DNA from 4 places in the Variovorax sp. GW823-FHT02B07 genome. Region 1 is predicted to be linked to each of the others. Evidence: predicted binding sites of a transcription regulator. Region 1 holds the regulator's gene; each other region holds the start of a gene.
What was found. The regulator LexA, encoded in region 1, represses DNA repair genes until DNA is damaged. The targets are predictions, from matches to a motif close to ACTGTATNNNNATACAGT.
Positions count from the first base shown of each region.

Region 1 (5,440 bases):
CAAGCTCTGGCAGCAGGCGCCCGACGCGCTCGCCGTGCCACTGCACTTCGAACCCTCGCCGGCGTTCTTCGCCGCCCTCGACGCGAAGCTATCATCGCTCGATGGATACCAAGCTGCTTGAACTGCTCGTCTGCCCCGTCACCAAGGGCCCGCTGACCTGGAACGCCGAGAAGCAGGAACTCTGCTCGCGCAGCGCGCGCCTGGCCTACCCGGTGCGCGACGGCATCCCGGTGCTGCTCGAGAACGAGGCCCGCACGCTGTCCGACGAAGAGCTGGGCCTGTGAGCTTCACCGTTCTGGTGCCGGCCCGGCTGGCTTCGACGCGACTTCCCAACAAACCGCTGGCCGACATCGCCGGCCTGCCGATGGTCGTGCGCGTGGCGCAACGTGCCCGCCAGTCCGCCGCCCTTCGCGTGGTGGTGGCCGGCGATGACGCTTCCATCATCGACGCCTGCAAGGCGCACGGCGTCGAGGCCCTGCTCACCCGCCAGGACCACCCCAGCGGCACCGACCGGCTGGCCGAAGCCTGCGAGCAGCTCGGGCTCGACGGTGACGCGATCGTCGTCAACGTGCAGGGCGACGAGCCGCTGATCGACCCCGCGCTGATCGACGCCGTTGCCGCCACGCTGGCCGCGCGACCGCAGGCCGCGATGAGCACCGCCGTCCACGCGATCGACTCGCTGGTCGACTTCATGAACCCGAACGTGGTGAAGGCCGTGCTCGATGCGCAGGGCCATGCGTTGTACTTCAGCCGCGCGCCGATCCCCTGGTGGCGCGACGGCTCGTCGGGCGGCGCGGCACCATCGGTGCTGCCCAGCCCTGCGCCGCTGCGTCACATCGGCATCTACGGCTATCGCGCAGGCTTCGTGCGGCAATTTCCGTTGCTGTCGCCCGCCCCTGTCGAAGCCACCGAGGCGCTCGAACAGTTGCGTGCGCTGTGGCACGGACACCGTATCGCGGTGCATGTCAGCGATGTGGCCCCAGGCCCCGGGATCGACACGCCCGAAGACCTGGCGCGCGTGCGCGCCGTCTTCGCGGCCGGCTCGCCTGCGTGAGCTGCAGGCCGCCCCGAGGGAGACGGCGGCAATTTGTCACGGGGACGCATGCTATCCTCGATGCAATTCCGCCTCGGCGCGCCTGAGGGCGCGCATGGGGCGCGACACAAAATCTAAGAACCTTCCGAGGACACCATGAGACTTATTTTGCTGGGCGCGCCCGGAGCAGGCAAAGGCACGCAAGCGACCTTCATCTGCCAGAAATACGGCATTCCCCAAATCTCCACCGGCGACATGTTGCGCGCCGCGGTCAAGGCAGGCACCCCCCTCGGGCTGCAGGCCAAGACGATCATGGATTCGGGTGCATTGGTCAGCGACGACCTGATCATCAACCTCGTGAAGGAACGCATCGCGCAGCCCGACTGCAACGGCGGTTTCCTGTTCGACGGCTTCCCGCGCACCATTCCGCAGGCCGACGCCATGAAGGCGGCCGGCGTCAAGCTCGACTACGTGCTCGAGATCGACGTGCCCTTCGGCGACATCATCGAACGCATGAGCGGCCGCCGCTCGCACCCGGCATCGGGCCGCACCTACCACGTCAAGTTCAATCCGCCGAAGGTGGAAGGCAAGGACGACGTGACCGGTGAAGAGCTGATCCAGCGCGAAGACGACAAGGAAGAGACCGTGCGCAAGCGGCTCGACGTCTACAGCCAGCAGACCCGTCCGCTGGTCGACTATTACTCGGCCTGGGCCAAGACCGATCCGGCCGCTGCGCCAAAGTACCGCGCCATCCAGGGCGTGGGCACGGTCGACGAGATCACGCAGCGCGCGCTTGCCGCACTGAACAGCTGATCCAGCGGCTGATTCGTCAGCCTCGTTCTCCTAGCCGCCCTCCGACTCCGGCAGGGCGGCCACTCCCAACAGTTCCAGCACCAGCGCGACCCGCGCCTTCACCGGCGTGAGTGCGCCCGCATCCCGCAGCCCGTCACCGGGTTTCGGCAGGATGCGTCCGTTCGTGCAGCGCGTGGCGCGCAGCACTGCCACGCCGCCGTCCTGCGCCTTCAGCGCCGCGCCTTCCAGCGCGTGGTGCACGGTGCCGTTGCCGGTCGTGGCCACGACCAGGCCGCGCAAGGGTTCCGCCGACGGGAGCAGCAAGGCCTCCACGATCGCACCGCTCGCGCCCGCGTGGCTCATGACAATCTCGACGCGGGGCCACGGCGTCGACACCGCCTCCAGCCGCGCCGCATCGAACGGCGCGCCCTGCGGCCACGCACGCACGCGCCGCACCTCGCCCTCTTCCACATAGCCGACCGGCCCCGCGTCGCCCGACGCGAAGGCCTCGAGGCGGTAGGTGTGCACCTTCTGCACATCGAGGCCACTGTGGATCGTGCCCGCGCACACCACCGTCACGCCCTGCGCGCCGGGCGTCGAGGCCACCGCGAGCGCGTCGCGCACGTTCTGCGGGCCATCGGGCGACAGGGCCGTCGCCGGGCGCATCGCGCAGGTCAGCACCACCGGCTTGGCCGGCGCGAGCACCGCGTGCAGGAAGAAGGCGGTCTCTTCCAGCGTGTCGGTGCCGTGCGTGACCACGATGCCGGCCACATCAGGCTGCGCCAGCCAGTGGGCGCAGCGCGCGGCCAGCTGGCGCCAGGTGTCGGCGTCCATGTCCTTGCTGTCGAGCTGCGCGACCTGCTCCGCCACCAGCGTCACGCCGGCCGGCGCCTCGATGCCGCCCAGCAGGTCCGCCACGCCCACCTGTCCGGCGGTGTAGCCGATGTTGTCGCCGCTGCTGGCGGCCTTGCCGGCAATGGTGCCGCCGGTGCCCAGCACGACCACGCGGCGCGTCTCGGACGAAGAGGAATGAGTCATGGCTTGTCAACTTTTGAAAACTGGTTAAAAATACAGGTACTGGATATCTAGCCAGTGCCGCAAGGAAACCACTATGCAGTTCGCAGTGAAGCTTACCGCCCGCCAGCAGCAGATCCTGGACCTGATCCAGGGCGCCATCGCACGCACCGGTGCGCCGCCTACGCGCGCCGAAATCGCCAACGAGCTGGGCTTCAAGTCGGCCAATGCCGCCGAGGAGCACCTGCAGGCCCTGGCCCGCAAGGGTGTGATCGAACTCGTCAGCGGCACCTCGCGCGGCATCCGCCTCAAGGGCGATGCGCTGCGCTCGCTCCACGAAACGCGCCACCGCGAAGGCAACCAGTTCTCGCTCTCGCTGCCCGGCATGGCCCAGCTCGCGCTGCCGCTCATCGGCCGCGTCGCAGCGGGTTCGCCCATCCTCGCGCAAGAGCACGTCGACCAGACCTACTACGTCGAGAACACGCTGTTCCAGCGCCAGCCCGACTACCTGCTCAAGGTGCGCGGCATGTCGATGCGCGACGCCGGCATCATGGACGGCGACCTGCTCGCCGTGCAGGCCACCAAGGAAGCGCGCAACGGCCAGATCGTGGTGGCGCGCCTGGGCGAAGAAGTCACCGTGAAGCGCCTGAAGCGCAACAAGCAGGTGATCGAGCTGCACGCCGAGAACCCCGACTACCCGACCATCATCGTCCAGCCCGGCGAGCCCTTCGAGATCGAAGGCCTCGCGGTCGGCCTCATCCGCAACACGATGCTGATGTAGCCCCGGGCCTGCTGCCCACACGCAGCAGCACCTCATCCGGCCGCGACAGGTGGCGGGCGTATGGCGCGAAGTCGCCATCACCCTGTCGTGGCCGACTCAAGAAATCCTGCCTGTGTTCAACCTCATACTTTTTTGGAGTTCACATGGGAATCGCCCTCCTCGCCATCGCCGACCTCTGGTCGCCCCTGCAATCGCTGGCCACCCGCTGGATGCCCGCTCGTCGCCCGTCGCATGGTGAGAGCGGCGACGCAGCGGCCGGCTTGCGCTACGTGGCCATTCGCCCGGCCTGCACGGCACGCACCCCCGGCAGCCCGGCGCCGGCCGCGTCACCGTCCGCCGCCACGCCCGCCCGACCGCTGCGCGTGGTCCGCGTGGTCGACCGGCAAGGCACGCAGCGCGGCTGCGCCAACCGGGTCGTGATCTCCGGCCGCATGGCCGACGTGTGCGCCGAACTCGACCGGCTCGCCGCACTGGAAGCCGCGGAAACCGGCAGCGGCGCGCCCCGCCCCAGCCACCTGCACTGAGAAAGTGCCAACGAACCCGCCGTGCCTGCGCACTCTGTGCGCCCCCTCATGCGCACGGCGGATTCACCTCCAACGGGCTGAAACAGGCCTCCCGGGCGCCATCCGGTGCCGGGTATCCAAACGTTCACACGTGCGACGTGCCGATGCTGCGAGGCACAATGGCATGCCATGAACATTGTGATCCTCGACGACTACCAGGACGCCGTGCGCAAGCTGCAGTGCGCTGCCAAGCTGGACGCTTACGCCGCCAAGGTCTACACCAACACGGTCAAGGGCATCGGTCAGCTGTCGGTTCGCCTCAAGGATGCGGACGTCATCGTGCTCATCCGCGAGCGCAGTCAGATCTCCCGCCAGCTGATCGAGAAGCTGCCCAAGCTCAAGCTGATTTCCCAGACCGGTCGCGTCGGCGGCCACATCGACGTCACGGCCTGCACCGAACGCGGTGTGGCGGTGGCCGAAGGCTCGGGCTCGCCGCAGGCACCCGCCGAACTCACCTGGGCGCTGATCATGGCGGCCATGCGCCGCCTGCCGCAGTACATCAGCAACCTCAAACACGGGGCCTGGCAGCAGTCGGGCCTCAAGTCGGCGTCGATGCCGCCGAATTTCGGCGTCGGCTCGGTGCTCAAGGGCAAGACGCTGTGCATCTGGGGCTACGGCCGCATCGGCCAGCTGGTGGCGCGCTATGGACAGGCCTTCGGCATGCAGGTCGTGATCTGGGGCCGCGAGGCCAGCTGCGCCAAGGCGCGCTCCGACGGCTTCCAGGTGGCGCAGAACCGCCACGAATTCTTTGCCGCCGCCGACGTGCTGTCGGTGCACCTGCGGCTCAACGAGGACACTCAGGGCCTCGTCAAGCTCGAAGACCTCTCGCGCATGAAGCCGACGGCGCTGTTCGTCAACACCTCGCGCGCCGAGCTGGTCGAGGCCGATGCCCTGCTGGCCGCGCTCAACCGCGGGCGCCCCGGGCTGGCGGCCATCGACGTGTTCGAGAGCGAGCCGCCGCTGCAGGGCCATGCGCTGCTGCGCCTCGAAAACTGCATCTGCACGCCGCACATCGGCTACGTCGAGCAGGAAAGCTACGAAAGCTACTTCGGCCAGGCGTTCGACAACGTCGTAAGCTTCATCAAGGGCAATCCCACGAACATCGTGAACCCCGGCGCGCTGCAGGTCCGGCGGTGAACGCATGAGCCGGCCCGCGCCGCAGCGAGGCGCGCTCTGGGCGCTGCTGGCCGGCAATTTCGTGATCGGCACGGGCGTGATGGTCGTGCCCGGCACCCTCAATGAGATCAGCGCCTCCTT
Region 1 is NZ_JBXAJX010000001.1:1,939,407-1,944,846, reverse strand. It holds gene lpxK (tetraacyldisaccharide 4'-kinase) at 1-121, shown strand, start outside; gene AC1RGU_RS09075 (Trm112 family protein) at 102-284, shown strand; gene kdsB (3-deoxy-manno-octulosonate cytidylyltransferase) at 281-1,054, shown strand; gene adk (adenylate kinase) at 1,190-1,846, shown strand; gene AC1RGU_RS09060 (asparaginase) at 1,877-2,863, opposite strand; gene lexA (transcriptional repressor LexA) at 2,937-3,620, shown strand; gene AC1RGU_RS09050 (hypothetical protein) at 3,764-4,144, shown strand; gene AC1RGU_RS09045 (D-2-hydroxyacid dehydrogenase family protein) at 4,313-5,320, shown strand; gene AC1RGU_RS09040 (MFS transporter) at 5,325-5,440, shown strand, end outside.

Region 2 (5,440 bases), 380 kb from region 1:
ATCTGCGCGATGCCTGCCTCGTGGCCCGAGGTCCAGACCTTGGTCGCGAGGAAGGGCCTGGTGCCCGGCTTCGTTGTAGCCAGCAGTTCGCCGGTGGTTTCCTCGGAGCGGCCGTACATCGGCGAGCTGTCGATCACCGTGCCGCCGGCCGCGAAGAGCGCGTCGAGCACGCCGGGCAGGCGCCCGTATTCGTCGGTGCCGGGGCGCTGGTCGAAGCCGATCCAGGTGCCGCAGCCGACGACCGGCAGGGCTTCCTTCGTGGAGGGAATGGGGCGGGTGGTCATCTGCATCGCGGGCCTGCGGGGTGGCTGCTGGGCGAAGGAGGGGAGCGCGGCACCTGCGCACAGGGCTGCGCCCAGTCGGAGCAACCGGGCGCGCGTGAGGGCGTAAGGGTGTGCGTTCGTGAGGGGCGTCGTCACGAACGAAATTCTGCGCCCGCCATGCCGGCGGGCGGAAGGGCTCAGCGCAGGTAGCGCCCGTCGGCCTTGAGCATCGACAGCTCCGAGAAGGTCAGCCCGCGGTGCTCGCCGGGCCGGTACGACACGGCGATGCCGCCGAGGTCGAGCGTCTTGAACGACTCCAGGCCTTTCTGCAGCGACTCGGGCGTGGGGTTGGCGCCCGCGCGCTTCAGGCCTTCGACCATGACCTTGGCCGTGACGTAGCCCTCCAGGCTGGCGTAGCTGAACTCGGTCATGCCGATCTTCTTCATCGCCGCCTGGTACTCGGCAATCACCGGCATCGCGCTGTTCCACGGGTAGGGCACGACCTGCGAGATGACCACGCCGGCCGCGTCCTTCTTGATGTCCTGGAAGAGCTTCTGTCCGTTCAGGAAGGAGAACGAATAGAAGGCCGTCTCGCCGCCGGTCGCGCGGTAGGCCGCGATGAATTTCGCCGCCACGTCGTTGGTGGCCGACAGCACCACGGCCTTGGGCTTGAGCTTGGCCAGCTCGGCGGCGCGCTCGGCCGCGTCGGAACCGTCGTTCTTGATGGCCACGCTGCCGACCATCTTGTCGCCGCGTTCGGCAATGAACTTCTGCGTGCTCTCCATCGCCGAGCGCGCGCCGGGGTTGTCGTTGTGCGCGAAGGCGATGCGCGACAGGCCGATGGTGAACAGGTGGTTCACGATGCGGCTGTATTCCTCGTCGAAGCTGATGCGCACCGGAAAACCGAACTCGCTGAACTTCACCACCGGGCCCGCGCCCGTGTAGGGGCCGACGACGGGAATCTTCAGCTCGTTGGCCGCCTTCAGCGCGCCGACCGCCGACGAGGTGCCGATGGGCATCAGCACGCCCACGGCGCCGTCGCGCGCGAAGGTCTTGACGTTCTCGGCGCCCTTGGCGGGGTCGTAGGCGTCGTCGAGCTGGCGCAGCTCGACCGGCCGGCCGTTGACGCCGCCGCTCGCGTTCAGCGCGGTGAACATGGCACGGATGCCCACCAGTGGCTCGGTCGACAGCGACGCGAGCGGGCCGGTCTGCACGTAGGTCTGGCCGATCAGGAGCGGCTTGGCGGGCTGGGCCGAGGCGGGTGCCCCTGCACAGACGAGGGTGGCGAGCGCGGCGAGGGCCAGAAACCGCAGGTGAATCTTTTTGTGTCTCATGGTCACTAATTGTTAATAAACCGATCTTAAGGCGCGGGCCTTCGCAGGTAAATCGATCGCTGGTTGCGACCCGGGGAATACTGTATAAAAATACAGTTAACAACTGCAATCATGGGCCTCCCTTTCCTCGACTCCTTTTCCACCGCCGCGGGCCGCGGCGTCTGGCACGCCGACGAACTCGGCCTGGCCGACGCGCAGGTCGTGGCCACCGGGCATGCCGCGCTCGACGCCGAGTTGCCCGGCGGCGGCTGGCCCGTGGGCGCGATGACGGAGCTGCTGCAGGCCACGCCCGAGGCCCATGTCTGGCGCCTGCTGCTGCCTGCGCTGGCGCAGGCCGTGGAAGCGCGCGGCGGGCCGGTGGTGCTGGTCGGCGCGCCTTACGAACCCTGCGGCACCGCGCTGGCGGCGCAGGGGCTGCCGGTGGAGGCGCTGATGTGCGTGCGCAGCGACGCCCCGGCCGCGCGGCTGTGGGCCTGCGAGCAGGCGCTGCGCTGCGCCGAGATCGCCGCCGTCGTCGCCTGGCTGCCGCAGGCCCGCGTGGGCGAGCTGCGGCGGCTGCAACTGGCGGCCGCGCAGCACGAGGTGCTGCTGTTCGTGTGCCGGCCCGAGTCGGTGGCGCTGTCGGCCTCGCCTGCGCGGCTGCGCCTGCGTGCCGAACGCTGCGCGGACGATCCGGCGCAGATCGCGCTGCACCTGCTCAAGCGCCGGGGGCCGCCGCTGGCCGCGCCGGTGCGGGTGCCGGCGCGCAACGCCCGCATGAGCGCGCTGCTGGCCGCCGCCCGCGTGCGGCGCCAGCTGCGCCTGCAGCCGCCCGTGGCGCCGGCCGCCGCGCCGTCGGCCACGGTGGTGCGCATCGACGCATGGAAAGGAGGCCCGGATGCACTGGATCGCCTTGCAGTGGTCGTCTGAAACCGAAGAAGCCGACGCCCCCGACATGCCCCCGCCCGAGGCCCTGGGCTGGTGGGCGCTGCAGTTCACGCCGCACGTCGCCTGGCAGGACGAGGCGCTGATGCTCGAGGTCTCGGCCTGCGAACGCCTGTGGGGCGGCCGTGCGCCGCTGATGCGCCAGCTGCTGGCCCTCAACCCCGCACCCGACGCGCGCATGCGCGGCGCGCAGGGCGCCACCAGCCTGATCGCGCTGGCGCGGCTGCGCCTGTTCGCGCGCAACGAGCACCGGCCCGCCGAGGTGCCGGCCGGCCTGCCGCTGGACACGCTGACGGCCGCGCAGGGCCACCTCGACCTGCTCGCGCGCCTGGGCTGCCGCACCTGGGGCGATGTGGCCGCCTTGCCGCGTGGCGGCCTCACGCGGCGCTTCGGCACCGGGCTGCGCGAGGCGCTCGACATTGCCTGGGGCCTGCGCCCCGAAAGCCACGCCTGGCTCACGCTGCCCGACGTGTTCGAGCAGAAGCTCGAACTGCCCGCGCTGGCCGAGACCGGGCCCGAACTCATGTGGTCGGCCAACCGCCTGCTCTCGGCGCTGCAGATCTGGCTGCGCGCCCGCCAGCGCGGCGCGCGTGCGCTCGAGCTGCAATGGACGCTCGACCTGCGGCGCCTCAACGGCGTGACCCTGCCGCCGCACCAGCAACTCACCGTGCGCACGGCAGAGCCCACGCAGGACATGGCGCACCTGCGCCGCCTGCTGTCCGAAAAACTCGCGCTCACCACGCTGGCCGCGCCCGCGAGCTGGCTGAAGCTGCGCACGCTCGAAACCGATCCGCTGGCCGGCGCCAGCACCAGCTTCCTGCCGGAAGACAACCGCAAGGGCGACAAGCTGCACGAGATGGTCGAACGGCTCAGCGTGCGGCTCGGCGCCGACCAGGTGGTGGTGCCGATCGCGCAGGCCGACCACCGGCCCGAGCGCCAGCAGCGGTGGCGGCCCGCGCTGCAGAAAGAGAAAACCCCGGCGCCCGACAAGGCCCGCAAGGACGCCGCCTCGCAGCCCGATGCGATCTACCCGCCCTGGCTGCTGCCCGAGCCCTTGCGGCTCGAGATGGACGGCGAGCGCCCGTGCTACTGCGGGCCGCTGCGCAAGCTGGTCGGGCCGCAGCGCGTCGAGGCCGGCTGGTGGGGCGGCGAAGAAGACGGCGGCCAGCCCGCGATGCGCGACTACTACGTGGCCGAAAGCCCCGAGGCCGGCCTGGTGTGGATCTTTCGCGAGCGGCCCGCCACGCGCTTTTCGTCGGGCGAGGTGCGCTGGTACCTGCAAGGCTTCTATGCCTGACCTGAGCGGCAAGGAAGAACGCAAGCGCCAGCCCGCCAAGGTGCATGTGCTGCCGCAGCGGCTGCGCCCGGCGCCGGGCCTGCCCGGCTATGCCGAGCTGCACTGCCTCACGAACTTCAGCTTCCAGCGCGGCGCGTCGACGCCCGAAGAGGTGGTCGAGCGCGCCTACCACCTCGGCTATGCGGCGCTGGCCATCACCGACGAGTGCTCGGTGGCCGGCATCGTGCGCGCGCATGTCGCGTTGCGCGACCTGCCCGCCAAGCTGGACACCTACGAGCGAGAGCACCCGGACGAACCGCCGATCCCGCGCCACCCCGAATTCCACCTGCTGTTCGGCAGCGAGTTCCGCTTCGAGCGCTTCAAGCTCGTGGTGATCGCGAACGACACCGAAGGCTGGGGCAACCTCTGCGAGTTCATCACCGCCGCGCGCAACACCGAGCTGCCCAAGGGCGAGTACCGCGTCGACTGGGACACGAGCGACGTGGCCTCGCTGCAGCGCTGCCAGGTCCTCTTCGTGCCGCACCGTCCGCCGGGCGGCATGCCGGAGGCGGCCACCGTGCAGGACGACCTGGCCGCCGCCAGGGCGCTGTACGGCGACAACCTCTGGCTGGCCGTGGAGCTGTTCAACGAACTCGACGACGACCTCTGGCTCGTCACGCTGATGCAGGCGGGCGAGCAGGCCGGCGTGCCGCTGGTCGCGGCCGGCGACGTGCACATGCACGCGCGCGGCCGCAAGCCGCTGCACGACGTGCTCACGGCGGTGCGCGAAGGCCGCACGGTGGCCGAGTGCGGTTTTGCGCTGCAGTCGAACGCCGAGCGGCACCTGCGACAGCGGGTGCGGCTGGCCGAGCTGTACCTGCCCGCGATGCTGGCGAACACGCTGGAGGTGGCGCAGCGGTGCCGTTTCGATCCCGAGGTGATCCGCGAGACCTACAAGTACCCGCTGGAGACCGTGGGCAGCAGCGAGACGGCGGCGCAGACGCTGGTGCGCAAGACGTGGGAAGGTGCGCGGGTGCGCTACCCCGACGGCATTCCCGAGAAGGTGCGTGCACAGGTCCAGAAAGAGCTCGACCTGATCACCGAGCTGGAGTACGAGATGTTCTTCCTCACGGTGGAAGACATCGTGCGCTTCGCACGCTCTCAAGACATCCTCTGCCAGGGCCGCGGCTCCTCGGCCAACTCGGCGGTCTGCTACTGCCTCGGCATCACCGCGATCAACCCCGAAAAGGGCCACCTGCTGTTCGAGCGCTTCCTGAGCCGCCATCGCAAGGAACCGCCCGACATCGACGTCGACTTCGAGCACCAGCGGCGCGAAGAAGTCATCCAGTACATCTACGAAAAGTACGGCCGCGAGCGCGCCGCCATCGCCGCCGTCGTCATCTGCTACCGCTCGCGCAGCGCCTTGCGCGACGTCGGCAAGTCCATCGGCATCGACGAGCGGCTGGTCGACGAGTTCGCCAAGGACCACTACTGGTTCGACGACACCGTGCTCGGCGAGCAGCTCGACAAGGCCGCCGCGCGCGTCGGGGTGAAGGAAGACCGGCTCAAGCTGATGCAGTGGATCGAGCACACGCAAAAGCTCAAGGGCTTTCCGCGCCACCTGAGCCAGCATGTCGGCGGCT
Region 2 is NZ_JBXAJX010000001.1:1,560,014-1,565,453, forward strand. It holds gene AC1RGU_RS07340 (aldo/keto reductase) at 1-290, opposite strand, end outside; gene AC1RGU_RS07345 (ABC transporter substrate-binding protein) at 461-1,597, opposite strand; gene imuA (translesion DNA synthesis-associated protein ImuA) at 1,709-2,506, shown strand; gene AC1RGU_RS07355 (Y-family DNA polymerase) at 2,475-3,818, shown strand; gene AC1RGU_RS07360 (error-prone DNA polymerase) at 3,811-5,440, shown strand, end outside.
Region 2: imuA (translesion DNA synthesis-associated protein ImuA) is a predicted target of LexA. The motif match lies at 1,677-1,694, and genes of this name have one in related genera.

Region 3 (5,440 bases), on a different contig from region 1:
CCATCGTCGCGGCCATGCACGAGGAGCTCAGTGCGCTCCTCGCGCGCATGCCCGACGAGCAGCGCGTGCGCGTGGCCGGCCGCGACTTCTGGGTCGGCCACCTGCAGGGCCAGCCCGTGGTCGCGGTGCTGTCGCGCATCGGCAAGGTCGCGGCGGCGGTCACGGCCACGGTGCTGCTCGAGCGCTTCGGCGTGTGGGCGATCGTTTTCACGGGCGTGGCGGGCGGGCTGGCACCGGGCGTGAATGTCGGCGACGTGGTCGTGGCGACCGAGCTGCTGCAGCACGACATGGACGCCTCGCCGATCTTTCCGAAGTACGAGGTGCCGCTGATGGGGCGTTCGCGGTTCGCGGCCGATGCGGCCATTGGCGATGCGCTGGCGGCGGTGGCCGAAGGCACGCTGCGCGATCCGGTGAGCCTGGTGGGGCAGAAGGCTGTCGATGAATTCCATCTGCGTGCACCGAGGGTGCATCGCGGCCTGCTGATCAGCGGCGACCGCTTCGTGTCGACCACCGCGGAGTGCGGGGCCCTGCAGCGCTCGCTGCCCGACGCGCTCGCCGTCGAGATGGAGGGCGCGGCGATGGCGCAGGCCTGCCACGACTACGGCGTGCCCTTCGCGGCGCTGCGGACCATCTCGGACCGCGCCGACGATGCCGCGCACGGCGACTTCACGCGCTTCGTGGCCGAGGTGGCGAGCCGCTACAGCCTTGCGCTGGTCGACGCCTGGCTCGCCTCCCTGCCGCGCGACGCGGCCTGAAGAACCCGCCTACGGCGCGAGCCGGCGCAGCTGCGGCAGGTCGCGCAGCAGCGGCGGGATCGACAGCGCCAGCAGCAGCGCGGCCAGCGGCACGACGCAGATGAAGCCCACGTGCTTGAAGCCCAGCGCACCCACGGCGCCGCCGAGCACGAACATGGCGACCAGCCCGCCGCAGCGGCGCAGCCGGCTGCGGTCGTGGCGCACCGGCAGCGGTGTGGACGGCGCGCGCCGGTTCCAGTAGAGCATCTTGCCCAGCTCGATCCCCACGTCGGTGATGTTGCCGGTCATGTGGGTGGTGCGCGTGCTGCCGCCCGAGGTCTTCGACGCCACGGCGTTCTGCAGCCCCATGATGAAGGACAGCAGCAGCACCGTGAGCGGCACCGCGAACGGCGTGGCCCAGGTCAGCGTGATGGCGCCGGCGAGCCCGAACGGGAACATCAGCGCGGCCTCCAGCAGCAGCGGCAGCGCGTACACGCCATGCAGCCGGTGCTGCCGCGCCCAGTTCACCAGCACCGCGCAGACCGCGGCGCCGCTCACGAACGCCAGGATCGCGCCCAGCGCGTTCAGCAGCAGCGTGAGGTTGCCCAGCACCATGCCGTCCGCCAGCTGCGAGGCGAAGCCGGTCATGTGCGAGGTGTACATGTGCAGCACGAGGAAGCCGCCCGCATTGATGGCGCCGGCGTTGAAGGCCAGCAGCAGTCCGAGCGCGGTGTTCGTAGACGGCGCGCGGTGGCGGTTGGTGAGGAAACGAAGTCTGCGCACGGGGCTCTCCAGGGTCAGCTGCCTGCCGGCAGTCACTCTAGCACCCAGTGTGAAGAACTACTTGAGCCAGCCGCGCCGGCGGAAGTACCACATCGGCACCAGCGCGCTGGCGGCCATCAGCGCGATGGCGTAGGGGTAGCCCATGGCCCAGTCGAGCTCGGGCATGAACTTGAAGTTCATGCCGTAGATGCTCGCGATCAGCGTGGGCGGCAGCAGCGCGACGCTGGCCACCGAGAAGATCTTGATGGTCTTGTTCTGGTTGATGTTGATGAAACCGACGGTCGCATCCATCAGGAAGTTGATCTTGTCGAAGAGGAAGGCCGTGTGGTTGTCCAGCGATTCGATGTCGCGCAGGATCTGCCGTGCTTCTTCGAACTGCTCGGCGTTGAGCATCTTGCTGCGCATCATGAAGCTCACGGCGCGGCGCGTGTCCATCACGTTGCGGCGGATGCGGCCGTTCAAGTCTTCCTGGCGCGCGATGGCGCCCAGCACCTCGCCGGCCAGCTCGTCGCTGACATTGCCCGACAGCACCTTCTTGCCGGCCACCTCGAGCTCGTCGTAGATGTTCTCCAGCGTGTCGGCCGAGTATTCGGCGTCGGCGTCGAAGAGCTTGAGCATCACTTCCTTGGCGTCTTCGATCAGCCCCGGCGCGCGGCGTGCGCGCATGCGCAGCAGGCGGAACACGGGCACGTCTTCGTCGTGGATCGAGAACAGCACGCCGCGGCTGCGCAGGTCGGTGTTGTGCTGGTTGAGGATGAAGGCGACGCGCACCGTGCGCGGGTCTTCGTCGTCGTCGATCAGGAAGTCGGAGCGGATGTGCAGCTCGCCGTTGTCTTCCTCGTAGAAGCGGGCCGACTCCTCGATGTCCTCGTCCATCGCGTCTTCGGGAATCGAGAGGCCGTAGTACTGCTTGATCCAGCGCTTTTCCTCGAGCGTGGGCGACTCGAGGTCGACCCAGATCGGCTGGAACTTGGAGAGCTCTTCGAGCGACTCGATCTCTTCCTGGACGAGGCGGCCGTTGGCGAGCGTAAAGATGTTGAGCATGGGCTCACTCCCGGGGGTGACTGAACGATGGGCGAGGGCGGGGCGCTTTCAATTCCCGCGGACCCGGCGTCAGTACATCACGCGCAGCGTCGCCAGGGAGTTGAAAGCTGCCGAGACGGGGCGGTTTCCATGGGGAGTCTCCGGTTGCAGCGAGGCGCGATTATGTCACCGGCCACAGGGCGACAAGGCACTCGAACTGGACGGACATACAGTAAAGTCGTGCCCATGCAGACCCCTGCGTCCCCCGTTCTTTCCACCCCTCCGAAGACGCAAGCCGAGCGCCTGGCCGCGGCGCTTGCCGCGCTCAACGACGACCAGCGCGCGGCGGTCGAGCATGGCGTGGGCGCAGCGGTCGGCGCCGACCACCGGCCGCTGCTCGTGATCGCCGGTGCCGGCTCGGGCAAGACCAGCACGCTGGCGCACCGCGTGGCGCACCTCATCGCGGACGGGGTCGATCCGCAGCGGCTGCTGCTGCTCACCTTCTCGCGCCGCGCCGCGCAGGAAATGGAGCGCCGCGCGGGCCAGGTGCTGGCGCGCGTGCTGGGCCTGAAGTCGGAGCGCCCGCCCGCGTTGCCGTGGGCCGGCACCTTCCACGGCATCGGCGCGCGGCTGCTGCGCGAGTACGCCGCGCAGATCGGGCTGGACGAGAACTTCACCATCCACGACCGCGGCGACGCCGAAGACCTCATGGGGCTGGTGCGGCATGAGCTGGGCCTGTCGTCCACGGTCAACCGCTTCCCGCGCAAGGGCACCTGCCTGTCGATCTACTCGCGCTGCGTGAACACGCGAGCGCCGCTGGCCGCCGTGCTGAAGGACAGCTTTCCCTGGTGCGCCGAGTGGGAGGCGCAGCTCAAGACGCTCTTCGGCGCCTACGTCGAGGCCAAGCAGCAGCAGAACGTGCTCGACTACGACGACCTGCTGCTCTACTGGGCCGAGATGGTCGCCGAGCCCGCGCTGGCCGCGCACGTCGGCGCGCGTTTCGACCACGTGCTGGTCGACGAGTACCAGGACACCAACCTGCTGCAGGCCGAGATCCTGCGCGCGATGAAGCCCGACGGGCGCGGCGTGACGGTGGTGGGCGACGACGCGCAGTCGATCTACTCGTTCCGCGGCGCCACGGTGCGCAACATCCTCGACTTTCCTTCGCAGTTCAGCCAACAGGCGCGCATCGTCACGCTGGAGCGCAACTACCGCTCGACGCAGCCGATCCTCGACGTGTCGAACCGCGTCATCGCGCAAGCCGCCGAGCGGCACGCCAAGACGCTGTGGACCGACAAGCCCTCGGCCGGCAAGCCGGTGCTGGTGCTCGTGCCCGACGAGGCCGGGCAGGCGCGCTGGGTGGCCGACAAGATCCTGGCGCACCGCGAAGGCGGGCTGGCGCTGAAGTCGCAGGCGGTGCTGTTTCGCACTTCGTCGCACAGCGCGGCGCTCGAGCTGGAACTGGCGCGGCGCAACATCCCGTTCGTGAAGTTCGGCGGGCTCAAGTTCCTCGAGGCCTCGCACGTGAAGGACCTGCTCGCCGTGCTGCGTTTCGCGCAGAACCCGCGCGGGCGCATGGCGGGCTTCCGGGTCACGCAGCTCATCCCCGGCGTGGGGCCGGCCACCGGCACGCGCCTGCTCGACGCGATGGACCAGGCGGCCGACCCGGCCGCGGCCGTGCGCGACTTCGTGCCGCCGTCGGCCGCGCGCGAACAGTGGGCCGACTTCGCCCAGGCCTACGCCGCCTTGCGCGCGCCGTCGCTGCAGTGGCCGGCCGACGTGGAGGTGGCGATGCAGTGGTACCAGCCGCACCTGGAGCGGCTGTACGAAGACACCTCGGGCGTGCGGCGCGCCGACGTCGAGCAACTGGCGCGGCTGGCGGCCGGCTATGGCTCGCGCGAGCGCTTTCTCACCGAGCTCACGCTCGACCCGCCCGAGGCCACCAGCGATCGGCCCGGCCCGCCCTCGCTCGACGAGGACTACCTGATCCTGTCGACCATCCATTCGGCCAAGGGGCAGGAGTGGAACTCGGTGCACGTCATCAACGTGGTCGACGGCTGCATGCCGGCCGACGTGGCGCAGGGCGCGCACGAGCTGGAAGAAGAACGGCGCCTGCTCTACGTGGCGATGACGCGGGCCCGCGATCACCTGCACCTGGTGATGCCGCAGCGCTTCCACATCACGCAGCAGGCGGCGCGTGGCGACCGGCACCTGTACGCCAACCGCACCCGCTTCATCACGGAGTCCGACCTGGCGGGCTTCGAGTTGCAGACCTGGCCGCCGCCGCCGGTGCTGCCGCCCGCGGTGCCGCCGCCGGCCGCGGTGATCGACCTGCGCAACCGCATGCGCGCCGCCTGGCGCTGAACGGGCCGGCCCTTCGGGCGTGAGGGTCACTGCGCGCTGCACATGGAAACACTTGCTTCCAATGTGCCGCAACGGCATGCCACTGCACAGGGGCAGCTATGGAATCAATAGCGGATTAGGGCATGCAATACACCGGTCCGTCACTCGGGCAAGCCCCGGTATTGCAATACCGTGACAGCTTGGGCATAGTGAATCCGACCGCCCCCTTTCTTCATCTCCCTTCCTCTTCCCCCTCTCTCCCAACCTCACCTGTTTCGCCGGCCACGCTTCATCCCGGAGCGCGGTCATTTCCCCAACCGTCAATTCTCAGGAGGTCATTCATGAATTTGACGATCAGCGGTCATCACCTCGACGTCACACCTGCCTTGCGCACCTACGTCACGAGCAAGCTGGACCGGATCACGCGACATTTCGACCAGGTGGTCGATGTCAAGGTGATCCTCACGGTGGAAAAGCAGAAGGAAAAGGAACGCCGCCAAAGGGCGGAGTGCAACATTCACGTCAAGGGCAATGACATGTTCGCGGAATCGAGCCAC
Region 3 is NZ_JBXAJX010000006.1:85,950-91,389, forward strand. It holds gene AC1RGU_RS25490 (5'-methylthioadenosine/adenosylhomocysteine nucleosidase) at 1-755, shown strand, start outside; gene AC1RGU_RS25495 (YoaK family protein) at 765-1,517, opposite strand; gene corA (magnesium/cobalt transporter CorA) at 1,575-2,561, opposite strand; gene AC1RGU_RS25505 (ATP-dependent helicase) at 2,787-4,904, shown strand; gene hpf (ribosome hibernation-promoting factor, HPF/YfiA family) at 5,225-5,440, shown strand, end outside.
Region 3: AC1RGU_RS25505 (ATP-dependent helicase) is a predicted target of LexA. The motif match lies at 2,757-2,774, and genes of this name have one in related genera.

Region 4 (5,440 bases), on a different contig from region 1:
CTGGGAGGCCGGTCGCTGGCGATCATGCCACCGCCTTCCCGCACCATAATCGCGCCACACAACAACGAGGAGGATCGCCATGGGAACCGTCAGATTTCAGAAACCGACCGCTGCATTCGTCGCCGCCTCCTGGGCCGCGCTGATCATCGGTGCCATCGTGTACCTGCTCGGGCTGTGGAATGCCGCGATGCAGCTCAACGAGAAGGGCTACTACTTCACCATCCTCATGTACGGCCTGTTCTCCGCCGTGTCGCTGCAAAAGACAGTGCGCGACCGGCTCGAGGGCATCTCGGTCACCGGCATCTACTTCGGCCTGTGCTGGGTCTCGCTGCTGCTGTCGGTGGGCCTGCTGGCCGTGGGCCTGTTCAACGCCTCGCTGGCTGCGAGCGAGAAGGGCTTCTACGCCATGGCCTTCCTGCTGAGCCTGTTCGGCGCGGTGGCGGTGCAGAAGAACGTGCGCGACATCGCCGCGTACAAGGCCGAGAACCCGCTGGCCGACGACGTCACGGCCACTGAGTAAGCCAGGCCGGGCTCAGCCCGCCTCGAGCAGGCGGCGCAGGGCCTGCAGGTCGCGCGCGATCCAGTCGGCATCGCGTGCAAAGGCCGCATCGTCCATGTGCGGCTGGCGCAGCAGCGTGAACTGCAGCTCGCACACGCCGGGCGCCACGCCGATCACGCGAAACGGCAGGTAGACCTCGGGCACGCCTTCGGGCGCCACCCAGTGGTCGAGCACGCCCAGGTCGTTGGGCGGCGCAAAGCGCATGCGGGCCTCGCCGCTTTCGGGCGTGCGCACGATCCAGTGGTCGCCGTGCGGCACCAGCGCGCTCTTCGCGAGGCCGCTGGCCCAGTCGGGCAGCCGCTTCGGGTCGGAGGCGAGCGCATAGGCGTCGCGCCATTCGCAGTGCACGCGCTGCGTGATGACGCGGGACAGGGCCGCGTCGCCTTCATTCGCCGTTGGGGTCGTCGCTTGGGTCATCGAAGTCGCTCCTGAGCACCTTGGACACGACGGCGCCCGAGAAACCGCGCGCCATCAGGAATCGCATCTGTTTCGCGCGCTCCTTCGCATCGGCGGGTGGCGCGTCGAAGCGGCGGCGCCACAGGACCGTGGCGCGCTCGACTTCGGTCTCCTGCAAGCCGGCCACCGCCTGCGCGATGGCTTCGGGCGCGATGCCCTTGGCCTGCAGCTCCTGCTTCACGCGCAACGCGCCCGAGCGGGCAGCACGCTGGTGCAGCACCGAGGCGACGACGCGCGGCTCGCTGATGAAGTCCTTGGCGGCCAGCTCGTCGAGCGCCTTCGCCAGCGTGCCGGGCTCTTCCTCGTGCTTGGCCAGCTTGCGCTCCAGCTCCGCGCGCGAATGCTCGCGCTGGCTCAGGAGGCGCAGGGCGCGGCCTTTGAGGGAGGGGGCACTGAAGGCCATTCGGGGGTGGTGGGTCGCTCAGGCGGCCCACGCAACACGCGAAGGCCGCTTCGTCTCACTTACTCCGCCGCCTTGTCGGCCTTCGATGCCTTGGCGGGCTTCTCGGCCTTCTCGGGTTCGCTGCCGGCGTCGGCCGCGAGCAGCGGAATGCCCAGCGACTCGCGCACCTTGTTCTCGATCTCGCGCGACAGGTCGGGGTTCTCGCGCAGGAACTCGCGGGCGTTGTCGCGGCCCTGGCCGATCTTCTCGCCGTTGTAGGCGTACCAGGCGCCCGACTTGTCGATGATCTTGGCATTCACGCCCATGTCGATGATCTCGCCCTCGCGGCTGATGCCTTCGCCGAACAGGATGTCGAACTCGGCCGTCTTGAACGGCGGGCTGACCTTGTTCTTCACCACCTTCACCTTGGTTTCGTTGCCGATGGCTTCGTCGCCCTTCTTGATGGTGCCGATGCGGCGGATGTCCAGGCGCACCGAGGCGTAGAACTTCAGCGCATTGCCGCCGGTGGTGGTTTCGGGCGAGCCGAACATCACGCCGATCTTCATGCGGATCTGGTTGATGAAGATGACCATGCAGTTGGTCTTCTTGATCGTGGCCGTGAGCTTGCGCAGCGCCTGGCTCATCAGGCGGGCCTGCAGGCCGGGCAGCGAGTCGCCCATTTCGCCTTCGATTTCGGCCTTGGGCGTGAGCGCGGCGACCGAGTCGACCACGATCAGGTCGACGGCGCCCGAGCGCACCAGCGAATCGACGATTTCGAGCGCCTGCTCGCCGGTGTCGGGCTGGCTGATCAGCAGGTCGGACAGGTTCACGCCGAGCTTCTGGGCGTACTGCACGTCGAGCGCGTGCTCGGCGTCGACGAAGGCGCAGGTGCCGGCCTGCTTCTGCATGGAGGCGATCACCTGCAGCGTGAGCGTGGTCTTGCCCGAGGATTCCGGGCCGTAGATTTCAACGACGCGGCCGCGCGGCAGGCCGCCGACGCCCAGGGCGATGTCCAGGCCCAGCGAGCCGGTGGACACCACCTGGATGTCTTCGAGCGCCTCGCCTTCGCCCAGGCGCATGATCGTGCCCTTGCCGAACTGCTTTTCGATCTGGGCCAGCGCGGCCTGCAGGGCCTTGGCCTTTTCACTGTTGGCGACCGAGATGCTTGCGCCCTTGACGACTGCGTCCATGTGGAAATCTCCTTGAATATCAACGGTTTGTGTCGGGGTTCATCCATCTGCTTTTAACCACAGGCTGGATGCTTGAACAGTAGTGTAGGGGCTCGTGGCGTTTCGCAAACCCACTTTAAAGTCAGTTTGCCTTACCATCTGAAGCCATGGCCGACCCCGCCTTTCCCACCGATCCCGACGCCTGGCGCCAGACCCACCTGGGCCGCCTGCTGGGCCATGCGATGCGCCGCTTCGACGAGCGCGTGCTGGCGCTGATGGCGCACGACATCGACGTGCCGCTGGCGCTGTCGAACCTCGCGGCGCGCGCGCAGGTGAGCGCGGCGCACATTCACATCACGCGGCACCTGGCGCGCGAGGGCTCGCGCCTGACCGAGCTGGCCGAGCGCGCCGGCATGACCAAGCAGGCCATGGGCACGCTGGTCGACCAGTGCGAGGCCTGGGGGCTGGTCACGCGCGGGCCCGACCCGCTCGATGCGCGCGCGCGGCGCGTGCTGTTCACGGCCGACGGGCTGGCCTGGCTGGACGCCTTCCGCCGCGCCGTGACGCAGACCGAGCGCGAGTTCCGCGCCAGCGTGGGCGACGAGATCGCCACCGTGGTAACCATCGGACTCGAAGCCTATACAGCGGGCTAGACTCGCGTTGAGACAAATGTGAACTGCGCCGGCATGGCGCCTGAATCCGCCGGAGGTGGCTCATGCGAATACTGATTGCCGAAGACGACCAGGTGCTGGCCGATGCCCTGCTGCGCAGCCTGCGCACCTCGGGCGCGGCGGTCGATCACGTGGCCAACGGCTCGCAGGCCGACACCGCGCTCATGACCCACAGCGAGTTCGACCTGCTGATCCTCGACCTCGGGCTGCCCAGCCTGCACGGCATCGAGATCCTCAAGCGCCTGCGCGCGCGCGGCTCGCAGCTGCCGGTGCTGGTGCTCACGGCGGCCGACAGCGTGGAAGAGCGCGTGAAGGGCCTGGACCACGGCGCCGACGACTACATGGCCAAGCCCTTCAGCCTGCAGGAGCTCGAGGCGCGCGTGCGCGCCCTCACGCGGCGCGGCATGGGCGCCACCAGCAACGCGATCCGCCACGGCCCGCTGGTCTACGACCAGGCCGGCCGCGTGGCGACCATCGACGGCAAGATGATCGAGCTGTCGGCGCGCGAACTGGGCCTGCTCGAGGTGCTGCTGCAGCGCGCCGGCCGGCTGGTCAGCAAGGACCAGCTGGTGGACCGGCTGTGCGAATGGGGCGAAGAGGTGAGCATCAACGCCATCGAGGTCTACATCCACCGCCTGCGCAAGAAGATCGAGAAGGGACCGGTGCGCATCGCGACGGTGCGCGGGCTGGGCTACTGCCTCGAGAAGATTCCCGGTTGAGCGTGCCCTGCCCGCGCGAAATGCCGTCAGGGCTGCTTGCGCAGATTGACGAGCAGCGTGGCGCCGGTGTTCGAACGGATCAGGAACATGAGGCTGCGGAAGTAGCCGTTGCTGTCGTACACGCCCGCCGGCACCAGCCCGATGATGGCCGGCCCGGCATAGCTGCCGGTGGCGGCGGGGGTGAGCTTGCAGTCGTTGGTGCTGGCCGTGGCGGCATTCACGGCCTTCAGCGTGAGGCTGTACATGTTCTTGGCCGAGCCGGGCTGCGCCAGGGCGACAGTACCCGAGAGCGTGCACTGGCCGATCTGCACGCCGCTCGTGCTGCCAGTGAACACGCCCTGGCCGTCGACCTGCACCGTCACGCCCAGGCTCGGGCTGCTGTCGGTGTTGGACCACGTGCCGGTCATGCTCGCCTGCGACACCGCCAGCGCGTTCTCGATGGTGTAGGCCAGCGGGCCGATATCGGACGGCCTGCCATTGTCGTAGGCGTAGGTGCCATTCACCGACTTCTTCGGCGTGAAGGTGCCCGAGCCGGTCACCGGATACGCGTTGGGCGGGACATACAACTCGGTGTCCGGGTTGAACGACCAGTCGAGCCCCGTGACCTTCAGCGCCCCCCACATCGTGGTCCCGAGGAAGCTGCCTGCCAACGAACCGTTGGTGCCGACGAAGGCAATGCCTCGCACGCCGGCATAAATGCCTTCGCTGTCGTTGCCCACCGCGGCGGTGGAGCCGGGCTGCGGCGCACTCAGCGAGGGCGACGGCTCGGAGCCCGGCACAGCGGCGCGGTTCTCGGCCGGTGCGGGCGCGGGCGCCGGGGAAGGCGCGGGTGCGGGGGCGGGCGCAGGAACCGGTGCGATCGGCAGCATCGGCATGCCACCGCCGCCTCCACCACCTCCACCGCCGCATGCGGTGACGCCCACGCTGGCGGCCAACACGGTCGCGGCCATCCAGAGCGGCTTGGGGCAGCCGCCCACGGTCTTTTGCTTCATGATTTCTTCCCTGATGTTTTTGAATTGCAGAAACTGCACGTCAAGGCTACAACCAGTCACACCTTGTCAATGAAACGTCACACCTGCGAATCGCAGTACTAGTTCACGCTCGCCCGCGTTCTTTCGTCTTGCCAGGAACTCCCTTGAAGCTCTTCCAGCGCGCCCAGCGCTCCCTGTTCGGCGAGATCCTCGACTGGATGCTCACGCCGCTGCTGCTGCTCGTGCCGGTGAGCATCGGCGTGACCTGGCTGGTGGCGCAGGGCATCGCCAACGCGCCCTTCGACCGCGCACTGGAGCACAACGTGAAGGTGCTGGCCGAGCTGGTCACGGTGAAGCAGGGGCAGACGCACTTCGTGCTGTCGCAGTCGGCGCGCGAGATCCTGCGTGCCGACGACGCCGGCCACATCTACTACCAGCTGCTCGACGGCCACGGCACGCTGCTGCACGGCGAGCGCGACCTGCCGCAGCCCAACGTGGACGACCCGCCCGGCA
Region 4 is NZ_JBXAJX010000005.1:170,137-175,576, forward strand. It holds gene yiaA (inner membrane protein YiaA) at 80-520, shown strand; gene AC1RGU_RS24340 (SRPBCC family protein) at 533-976, opposite strand; gene recX (recombination regulator RecX) at 945-1,418, opposite strand; gene recA (recombinase RecA) at 1,478-2,587, opposite strand; gene AC1RGU_RS24355 (MarR family winged helix-turn-helix transcriptional regulator) at 2,734-3,219, shown strand; gene AC1RGU_RS24360 (response regulator transcription factor) at 3,282-3,956, shown strand; gene AC1RGU_RS24365 (hypothetical protein) at 3,983-4,948, opposite strand; gene AC1RGU_RS24370 (sensor histidine kinase) at 5,092-5,440, shown strand, end outside.
Region 4: recA (recombinase RecA) is a predicted target of LexA. The motif match lies at 2,651-2,668, and genes of this name have one in related genera.